DNA from 3 places in the Paenibacillus sp. FSL M8-0334 genome. Region 2 is predicted to be linked to each of the others. Evidence: riboswitches for the same ligand, from Rfam matches in the RefSeq annotation. Region 2 holds a riboswitch; each other region holds the start of a gene.
The links. Region 2 has a riboswitch for cyclic di-AMP ahead of ehuB (ectoine/hydroxyectoine ABC transporter substrate-binding protein EhuB). Riboswitches for the same ligand answer to the same signal wherever they lie in the genome.
Positions count from the first base shown of each region.

Region 1: another riboswitch for cyclic di-AMP. It lies ahead of MKX64_RS14595 (TrkH family potassium uptake protein); the one in region 2 lies ahead of ehuB (ectoine/hydroxyectoine ABC transporter substrate-binding protein EhuB).
Region 3: another riboswitch for cyclic di-AMP. It lies ahead of MKX64_RS09735 (C40 family peptidase); the one in region 2 lies ahead of ehuB (ectoine/hydroxyectoine ABC transporter substrate-binding protein EhuB).

Region 1 covers NZ_JBBOCH010000002.1:119,036-122,308, forward strand. Annotated here, with positions in the region: gene MKX64_RS14590 (CPBP family intramembrane glutamic endopeptidase) at 1-1,132, opposite strand, end outside; cyclic di-AMP (ydaO/yuaA leader) riboswitch at 1,446-1,604, shown strand; gene MKX64_RS14595 (TrkH family potassium uptake protein) at 1,674-3,014, shown strand; gene MKX64_RS14600 (potassium channel family protein) at 3,032-3,273, shown strand, end outside.
Region 2 covers NZ_JBBOCH010000001.1:3,004,728-3,008,000, forward strand. Annotated here, with positions in the region: gene cls (cardiolipin synthase) at 1-84, opposite strand, end outside; gene MKX64_RS13210 (AI-2E family transporter) at 304-1,383, shown strand; cyclic di-AMP (ydaO/yuaA leader) riboswitch at 1,510-1,656, shown strand; gene ehuB (ectoine/hydroxyectoine ABC transporter substrate-binding protein EhuB) at 2,029-2,883, shown strand; gene ehuC (ectoine/hydroxyectoine ABC transporter permease subunit EhuC) at 2,885-3,273, shown strand, end outside.
Region 3 covers NZ_JBBOCH010000001.1:2,233,195-2,236,467, forward strand. Annotated here, with positions in the region: gene MKX64_RS09725 (M1 family metallopeptidase) at 1-277, shown strand, start outside; gene MKX64_RS09730 (hypothetical protein) at 289-1,116, shown strand; cyclic di-AMP (ydaO/yuaA leader) riboswitch at 1,386-1,524, shown strand; gene MKX64_RS09735 (C40 family peptidase) at 1,529-2,002, shown strand; gene MKX64_RS09740 (GNAT family N-acetyltransferase) at 2,337-2,876, shown strand; gene MKX64_RS09745 (c-type cytochrome) at 3,035-3,273, shown strand, end outside.

The DNA of each region.
Region 1 (3,273 bases), on a different contig from region 2:
GATAGCCGAGCTTCATGCTGTCGAGCACATACGGCCCATAACCCGGTTCCTTCGCCCGCGGCCACACATTGAGCCCGTCCTCCTTGCGCCACAGCCCGTCTCCGCCCACCAGCGAGAAGTACAGAAGGGCCGAGAAGATGAGGGAATATATTACATAAAAGATCATCATGAATGCAATTCCGAAACTGGACATCCCCTGGGCTTTGAACACTGGCATCAAATTGTAGGTGTTCAGCATCTGGATGACAAACAGCAGCAGCGCCAGAAACACTCCGCGTTTAAAAGAAGTGTGGGCACGTGTTTTCACGCTGTATACAATCGCGAGAATTCCGAGCACGAGGGTGAACAAACCGTACCCGATCAGCGTAAGCATAAGCGCGTTTTGCGTCTGCTTCTCCACATAGGCGGTATGCTGCTCCGGAACATCGAAGGCCTGCTGATACGAGCGCAGCTGGCGGTCTTCGAACGTGAACTCCAATTTCAGCTGAGCATCCAGAACGGATTTTGACGGATCGGCATATTCCAGCTTGGGCTCGCCCTCCTGCGTAAGCAGCTCCAGGCTGGCTGGATCATAGCCGGACCTTTGGAGCCAGGGCTCTGCCAGTGCCTGTTTCTCGGACAAGGTCATGTTGCCTTCGGCTAGCAGCAGCATTTCCCGCCGTACCGCGCCGGTATTCAGCTCAATCCGGTCATAGCTCGAGTGCGCGGCATCAAGGGTATAGCTGATAACCGCCGCGGTCTGCATATGTACATCCACCAGCAGCGCGTCCAGGCCCGGAAGCGTGAAGCGAACACGGAATACGTCATAGGGATATTGTTGCTCATAGGTTTTATTGTACTCGTCGAGCTTCTTCTCTTTGGTCAAATATCCATACAACGCAGAATTCGACTGATAAGTCACCAGCGTTTCTGTCGCTTCTTCTACAGGGAAGCCTAACTGGTCCTTGGCAAATTTCGAGGCAGCCAGTGAGGCTTCCTCCTTGGTGATCACAACAGACGTCTGAAGCTCCGGATCGGCGGCGGTGGGCAGCACGATCTGCAGAAGCAGAAACAAGACGAGGCCGACGATGGCTGGAATCATTAATGTTCTGAAATTAGCTTTGAGTTTCAGCGGTTCTTGAATTCGATTCATGAAATTCCTCCTCGAGATGGATAACTGCTGCAAATTAGATACCTATCGTCAGTATGAAAGTATCGGATGTGGAAGAGTTCAAACAACTATAAGTCAATATAACATAGATATGTGCCCTTCACGGAGCTTATCCCTCTGTCATTTTTTTAAATAATCGATGAAAACGAATGAAAGCTTACGAAAATGCAAGAGAAGCAGGTACTCGTATTCTTGAATATGCCCAAATCGGACGTTTTTAAAGATATTTTGCAGCAAAAACAGCATTGGGTTCGTGAGGCGATTGCGTTATAATCACATCATGCTTTCAGCAAAGAAAATAAGACAGCCGAATTTCGACCAGAAAATGGGGGAACCATGTAATTGGGGTGAATTTCCTAAGTCATTCATGATTCATCATGAATGAGGAGGAATAGGGCAACCTGTGAAAGCCCGAACCCGTCAGCTAACCTCGTAGGCTGCAGCACAGGAACCAGAACCGAAAGGGGCATTGGATTTCCAGTGTCTTTTTTTCTTTGACTTTTATCAACAGAAGGTGAACAAGTTGAACCCGAAATTATTTTGGCTCAAGTTGTCCCCGCCGCAAATCCTGACGCTTGGCTTCGCAGCGCTCATCGGGATCGGGACAATGCTGCTGATGTTGCCGGTGGCAACAGCCGGCAGGGAGCCGCTTGGAGCGATTGACGCCTTGTTTACCGCGACATCGGCTGTATGTCTGACAGGGCTAGTCGTCGTTGATACGGCGACAACCTACAGCACCTTTGGCGAGCTTGTGATCATGCTGCTCATCCAGATTAGCGGATTAGGCTTTATGACGATGGCAACGCTGTTCGCGCTGATGTTCAAGCGGCGCATCTCGTTCAAGGACCGGCTGGTGCTGCAGGAGGCCATGAACCAGACATCAGTGGAAGGGATTGTACGGCTGATCCGGAGGGTAATTATTTATACATTTGTTATTGAAGCCGTATGTGCCACGTTGTTCTCGATACGCTGGGCGTTTGACATGCCGGCCGGGCAGGCCGTTTATTTCGGGATTTTTCATGCCATATCGCTGTTTAATAACGCGGGCTTTGATCTGTTTGGACAATTTCACAGCTTTACGGGGTACGTGAGTGACCCGCTGATCAACATCGTTTCCATATTTTTAATCGTTTCCGGGGGACTTGGATTTGTGGTATTGTCGGATCTGATTGATTTTCGCCAGAAACGGAAGCTGTCCCTGCATTCGAAGGTCGTTCTGTCCATGAGCGGAGCGCTCATATTGGTCGGAGCCGTTGTCATTATGGTGTTCGAGTTCACGAATCCGAGAACGCTCGGTACCCTGGATGGCGGCGGCAAAACGCTGGCGGCCCTGCTCCAGTCGGTCACGCCCCGAACGGCCGGAGTGAACACGATTGACATTACAGGAATGAGGCAGGCGACACAATTTTTCATCGTCATTCTGATGTTTATCGGCGCCTCTCCGGGATCGACCGGGGGCGGGATCAAAACGACGACTTTTACGGTGATGATCGGGGCGGTGGTCGCCATGATGCGCGGACGTCAGGACATTGTGCTGTTCCACTACCGGCTGGCTCAGGAGCGGATTCTGAAGGCATTGACGATTGCCTTGCTCGCGGTGCTGCTTGTGCTGACCGTTGCGATGATTTTATCTACTACGGAGGATGGACATTTTCTGGAGATCTTGTTTGAGGCGACATCGGCCTTCGGCACCGTTGGGCTGTCGATGGGACTGACACCTCATTTGACGGCCTTCGGCAAGGTGCTGATCTGTTTCACGATGTTTGCGGGACGGCTTGGACTGCTGACGCTCGTGTATGCACTGGGTCCGAATAAAAACAAAGAATTGTACCGTTATCCGGAAGGCAAAATGATTATTGGGTAAGGAGCATGACGGGAAACATGAAACCAAAACAGTTTGTAGTGATCGGTCTAGGGCGGTTCGGATCGAGCCTCGCCATTGAACTGATGGAGCAGGGGTATGAAGTTCTGGGCATCGACCGGGACGAAGAGGTTGTGGAGGATATGAGCGAGCTGCTGACGCATACCGTCGTGGCGGATGCTACGGATGAGGGAGTGCTGAAGTCGCTTGGCGTCCGCAACTTCGACTGCGGCATTGTGGCGATCGGCGACGATATCCAGAT
Region 2 (3,273 bases):
CCGCCTCTCCTGAAACACAACGATCACGGCCAATGCGATATTAAGGACGAAGATGAAGCTAATGATGATGGACGTAACATCCATGAAAAAAGTTCCCCCTACCTTTCAGCCTTGTCCGGATAACGCTTCATATTATACTGGAGCTGTTACAAGAAGTATATATCCGGCACCCAAATGGGCCGTGAGATTGAGCGTCAATTGAGGCGGCAAGAAGGATGTGTATCCCGCTTCTTCGCTGCCGTTTGAAAAGCCGGTCTTCTGCATGATACGATAATTGAAACATAAGGAGATGGGGAGTCGCTATTGCTGAAGATGAACAAGTTTTTCAAGTTCTGTTTTGCCGTTATTCTCATTCTGATTATCATTTACCTTTGCTCGTTAGTCAGCTTCATATTCAACCCTCTATTATCCTTTATTTCGGTGATCATCGTTCCGCTGATGCTGAGCGGTTTTTTCTATTATCTGCTGAGACCGCTGGTGGCTCTAATGGAGAGGAAGAAGATGAACCGGACGCTGGCGATTCTGCTGCTTTACGTTGTGTTTGGGGGGATCCTGGTCGGCTTTCTCATCGGGGTCTGGCCCTCTCTTAAAGCGCAGATCATTGCCCTGGTGGACAATGCGCCGGCGATTTTCGCGGCCTTGAACAAGAAGATGCTGGAGCTGGAGCAAAGCGGCTTCCTGGAAGGTGTGTTTCCGGAAGGCTTCAATCCGTTAACGACGCTGACAGAATATTTGAACCGAGGCTTTACGTTCCTGACGGAATATGTCGTGAATTTGGTGGGAATTATATCGGAATTTGCGATCATTATGTTCATCTTCCCGATCCTGCTGTACTACATGCTGAAGGAGGGCGGCAAATTCGGCGAGCTGATCGTCCGCTTTCTGCCGAACCGTTTCAAGGAAGTCGGCACGTCGGTGCTTGGTGAAATCGACAGTGCGCTCAAAGGCTTCATCGTAGGTAGGGTGATTGTCAATTTTGCACTGGGAATCTTGATGTATGTGGGCTTCATCATTATTGGGCTTCCGTATGCGCTGCTGCTGACGGTCGTTGCGGTCATTGCGAACTTCATCCCGTTTATCGGGGCCATCGTGTCCTCAATCCCGATCATTATCATTGGTTTGATCCAGTCGCCATCCACCGCGATCTGGTCGCTTGTCATAATTTTGGCGGCTCAGCAGATCCAAGACAATCTGATCGGCCCGTATATTTTTGGCAAGCAGCTGGACATTCATCCAATCACCATCATTGTGCTTGTCCTGGTCGGACAGGACCTGGCTGGCATTATCGGAGTCTTGCTGGTCGTTCCGGTTTACATGATTCTCAAAATTCTGATCAGCCGGATTTACGAGCTGTTCTTCAAGGAGAGATGGGAGCAGTTATAGGGGGGATGAACACCCCGTAAATGAATTCTTTAAATTTGCGGAATGCCTTGTGTGATGCGGTTTTCAGCCGATCCTTCACCGCTTAAAGGGCTGGATCGGTTTGACATTTCCTAGCATTCCCTGTATTATGAACACACGCTTAGTTTCCGGTTGCTTAAGTCCGGAAAGCGGGGGAACCAGTTTTTTTAGGGGCGAGTCACTTGATTGTCAAGTGTAGGGTACCATCTTACCCGAGTCCGTCAGCTAACCTCGTCAGCAGTGGATGGGTCTTATTACATAATTGAGATTGATACCAAGGCCCTTAATTCTATGGAACAGGGGCCTTTTCTCTTTTCATTGACCCCATGCTGGCGGAGCTATGTTCGGATCCCCCTGCAAGAGGTCTTTTTTCGTTGGTTAAGAAGAGGAGGTGGCAATCAACCGGGCGTAGAGTAAGCGCCAAGCAAGTCCATATGCATATCCACAGGCGGTACAAGTGACGTGGAGTATAAGGAAAAGTCGATTATTAACGCTGGATAATGGGAGCGTTGAAACGGATTTTGACCCTATGAAAACCTAGTTGAAATATGAGTTTACTAGGTTTATTTATTCATGCCTAAAACAGGCATTCACAGATTTCAAGAAAGGTTGTGGGAAGGTTTGAAATTGCAAAAAGTGGCTCTGTTGTTGCTTAGTTTGGTGCTGGTTAGCGTGCTTGCAGCATGCGGGGATCAAGGCAGCACGCTGGAGAAGGCGATCGAGAGAGGGTATGTTACGGTCGGCTTCGCGAACGAGAAGCCTTACGCCTATCAGACGGCCGATGGCGAGCTGACAGGGGAGGCGGTCGAGATCGCCCGCGTCATTCTCGAGCGGCTTGGCGTTGGGGAAATGCGGGGGGAGCTTACCGAATTCGGCTCGCTGATCGCCGGGCTGCAGGCGAACCGCTTTGACATGATCACGGCCGGGATGTTCATCACGCCCGACCGCTGCTCGGCTGTCCTGTTCGCTGATCCGGAGTACAGCATCGGCGAAGCGCTGGCCGTGAAGCAGGGGAACCCGCTGAACCTTGGCAGCTACGAGGATATCGCTGCGAACGAGGAAGCGAGGGTTGCCGTCATGACCGGTGCTGTGGAGATCGGCTACATGGAGAAATCGGGGATTCCATCCGAGCGCATCATCCAGGTTCCGGACCAGGCGTCCGCGATCAGCGCACTGCAGGCCGACCGGGTTCAAGCGATTACGATGACGGGTCCATCGCTGCAGGCGATGCTGGATTCGGCTAGTGATGATCAGATTGAGCGAGTGGCGGATTTCGAGCAGCCGGTCATCGACGGGGAGAGCGTACGCGGATACGGTGCCACGGCATTCCGTCAGGCCGACACGGAATTCCAACAGGCTTACAATGCGGAGCTGCAGAAGATGAAGGAGTCTGGCGAGCTGCTGGAGATTTTGCAGGAATTCGGATTTACCGAGGATGAGCTTCCTGGCGATATGACGGCAGTCGCAGCGTGCGGGGAATAAGATGCCATCGTCTTGGATTGAATTTTTGCCTACCCTGCTGAAGGGCGCGGAGATCACCGTCATCGTGGCGCTGCTATCCGCGGTGCTAGCCATTGTCGCAGCCTTTATTGCCGGTCTGGGGCGCCTGTCCAAACTGTGGATCGTGCGGACGGTGATGGCGGTGTACGTGGAAGTATTCCGGGGAACGTCGCTGCTGGTGCAGCTGTTCTGGCTGTACTTTGCATTGCCGTTTATCGGGATCGAGCTGCCGAAGATGGCAGCGGCCGTGCTGGCGATCGGACTCAACTTCGGCGCTTACGGCTCCGAGATTGTCCGCAGTGCGATTCTTGCGGTGCCGAAGGGACAGTGGGAGGCGGCGGTGGCGCTCAATATGAAGCCGTGGCAGCGAAT
Region 3 (3,273 bases), 770 kb from region 2:
AGACGGGGATATCGCCAATGTGCCGATTGTGTTTGCTTTTGAAGACGGGAAGACGTTGGAGAAGGTATGGAGCGGTCAGGACGGCCACGTCACGTACAAGCTCGAGTACAGCTCCCCGCTATCCTGGGCGATGGTGGATCCGAAATATACGATCGTGCTGGAGAACAACCATATCAACAACTATATGCGGACGGGAATGGATCCGAAGACGGTCACACGCTGGAACCTTAGCGTAACCAAGCTCCTGGAGACGCTGTTCGGCAGCCTGTCATGGTGAGGGGGGAAAACATGAAAAGCTATGCAAGCCAGGGTTGGGCCAGTGTAAAAGATCAGTTGTATGTCATCATTCTGCTGTTCCTGTACCGCCTGTTATGGGGCTATTGTCTTTATCGACTGGTCAAATCCGCCGTGGTCCCGCTCCTGATGCGATATCCAGATCCGGCTCCGAACGAGCTGAGCCGGCTCCTGTTCTTCTATGAAGGGGAGATGAGCCTGTCGCTTAGCTCCACCGTCCATACCTACGGATGGCTGCTGATCGGCCTGCTGCTGATTCGTATGCTGCTGACGCCGCTCATTCAGGCCGGTATATTCTACAACCTCCATCAGGAGGCCAAGGGGGAACGAGGGCTGTTCTTTTTCATCGGCATCCGCAAATGGTGGAGAACGGTCTCCGTATTCTATGTGGCCGAGCTTGTGCTTACCTTCGCCCCTGCATACTGGCTTGTGCCCAAAATGCTGCCTCTGTTGATTAACTCGATCCAGGAGCCAGCACTCTTGCTGCGTGTGCTGCCCTTTGCGGCCGGCTGGCTGCTGTACGCCTACCTCATGAAGCTGCTCCTGTTGTACATGCAGTTCGGACGGACGGGCAGCGTCAGCATGACCGCCTCAATTGTGGCCTGTCTCAAGCGGCTCGGCACGGCAAGCCTGCTCTCGATCACGATCGGCGGATCAGCGCTGCTGGTTGTGCTGCTTCTCAGCGCCGTCTCCTTCTACTGGGCAGGGCTGCTTGCTCTTATAATTCAGCAGGCTTCCTACTTCCTGCACGGCCTGTTCCGCATCTGGTCGATCTCCGCCCAATATCATCTATGGAAATCGGGTACCGCTGACCATACATGAACCGTGTTATATGCCTTCGATGGCTGTCCATATACCGCTGCCGCTTCCAAATTAATTACAATTTTTTAACTGCAAATCAACAAATCCCTATTCCAGCTGTCTGGAAATAGGGATTTTTGTTTAAAAAAATAGTTTCCTCGTTTGCCAAATTGATAATACTCTGCTAAAATAACGAATATGTTAGTAACAACTTTGTCATCTTTGTTGTAACTTTTGTCATCAAGTCATCTTGTCGCAGCGTCGTGTAGGCAGAGTGAAACTTAAATTAACATGTTATCGAGCCGAATTCCCGCATTTACGGGAAGCGGGGGATCCGTTTTGGGTGAATTGATCTCGCTAGAGAGGGATCATAGGGTGACCTTCAACCGAACCCTTAAGCTAACCTCGCAGGCTGTGGAAGGAGCTTTTTATTTTGAAGAAGAAACTCGCGGCCGTATCCATCGGCCTTGTCCTTGCATTAAGCTTTGGAACAGGAAGCGCTTTTGCCGATTCCAAACTCAACAATGCCATTAAGCCCGTCATTGGTGTATCTTACAAATCAGGCGGAACGACAACCCAAGGGTTTGATTGCTCCGGTTTCACCACTTATATTTTCAAGAAGCTTGGAATTACCCTTCCTCGCACATCCGCAGCACAGTACAAAGTCGGAACTGCGGTATCGAAGAGCGACCTGAAGCCTGGTGATCTTGTATTCTTCAACACATCCGGCAGAGGTGTATCTCATGTCGGCATTTATGTCGGTGACGGCAAGTTTGCTCATTCTTCTTCGTCGCGCGGTGTCATTGTCAGTCCGCTGAGCCAAGATTACTATGCTAAGCGTTATGTAGGCGCCAAACGCGTCATGAGCCAAAGCACTTATAAAGCAGTAGCTGCTAACTACAACTAATAAGCAATCATATCGAATCATATAAGCCGCTGGACCGGGGATTGTAGCAGATCATCCATCCGCCGGCTTTTTTCTTGTTCTGTATATATGTATAACGTTTAAGATCGTCAAAAAGTTCCAATCGCGGCATTTTATTTTTCGATTTTTTTCGGAAGTAAGTTCCAGAAGTAAGTTGCGGGAGCAAGCGCTCCGCTTCCTACCTACCATTCCTATACCCGTTTTCAAATATAAAGAAACAGCCGTATGAACAGGCCTTCACCGGTTTATGCTAGTAATCAGATATCACATGGTTTGATCAGAGCAGCAAATGAAAAGCAAAGGAGCAGCACATTGTATGCAGGAGCCATCCATAACCTTTCATACCGTCACGATGACCGAGGAACACGCCGCCGAGATTACTTCCTGGTCTTACCCTCCCCCTTACAACATTTATGGCTGGCTGCCGTGGGAGCAGATGCAGATGCTCGGCATTGAGTTCGGCGATCCGGACATCCGTAAGCAGCAATATGTATCTGTGCTGGATCACCAGCAGCGTCTGTGGGGATTCGGGCAGCTGTTTCCGATGCATGAGGTCACCCGGCTCGGGCTTGGCATGCGGCCTGATTGGTGCGGCCAGGGAATGGGTAAAGCCTTTGTAAAAGCGATTGTGGATGAAGCGATCCGCAGACGGCCTGCCGATGAAATCGATCTGGAGGTGCTCGCTTGGAATGAACGCGCGATTCGGGCTTACGAGAAATCCGGCTTCCGGATGACGGATACGTATGAGCGGCTGACCCCGGAGGGCATGGCGCTGTTCCACTGCATGGTGTACACCCCCGCTCCAAGTGCCGGGGCAACCGATTCGGACGCCGCAGGACCGGATCAAACGATGTGAGGGTTGGCAAGTACAAATGGCACAATTTTGTGTACTTTATGTTAAGTCGGCCTTGAACGTTGCTTTTTTTGTCACAACTGGCTATGATGTCATAGGATGTTCGTTTATAATGGAAGTAAGTGCAAAAGTGCAGTATACATAGAAGGGACGATATAACGATGCAAAAATGGATTATGAGCGGATTGTTCTTCTTTGCATGCGCCTTGGCTGTTGTGCTAATGTTTACGCTTCCAGGAAGAGAAGCTGAAATTGCAGAAGAGAAGCCTACCATGCCTGAAGTAACGCTGGATGCGGCGGCTGCAGAAGCCACGCTGAGAGCCAGCTGTATTGCCTGTCATGGTGATCAGCTCCAAGGCGGAATGGGGCCAGCCCTTGACCAAATCGGCGCAGAGATGGA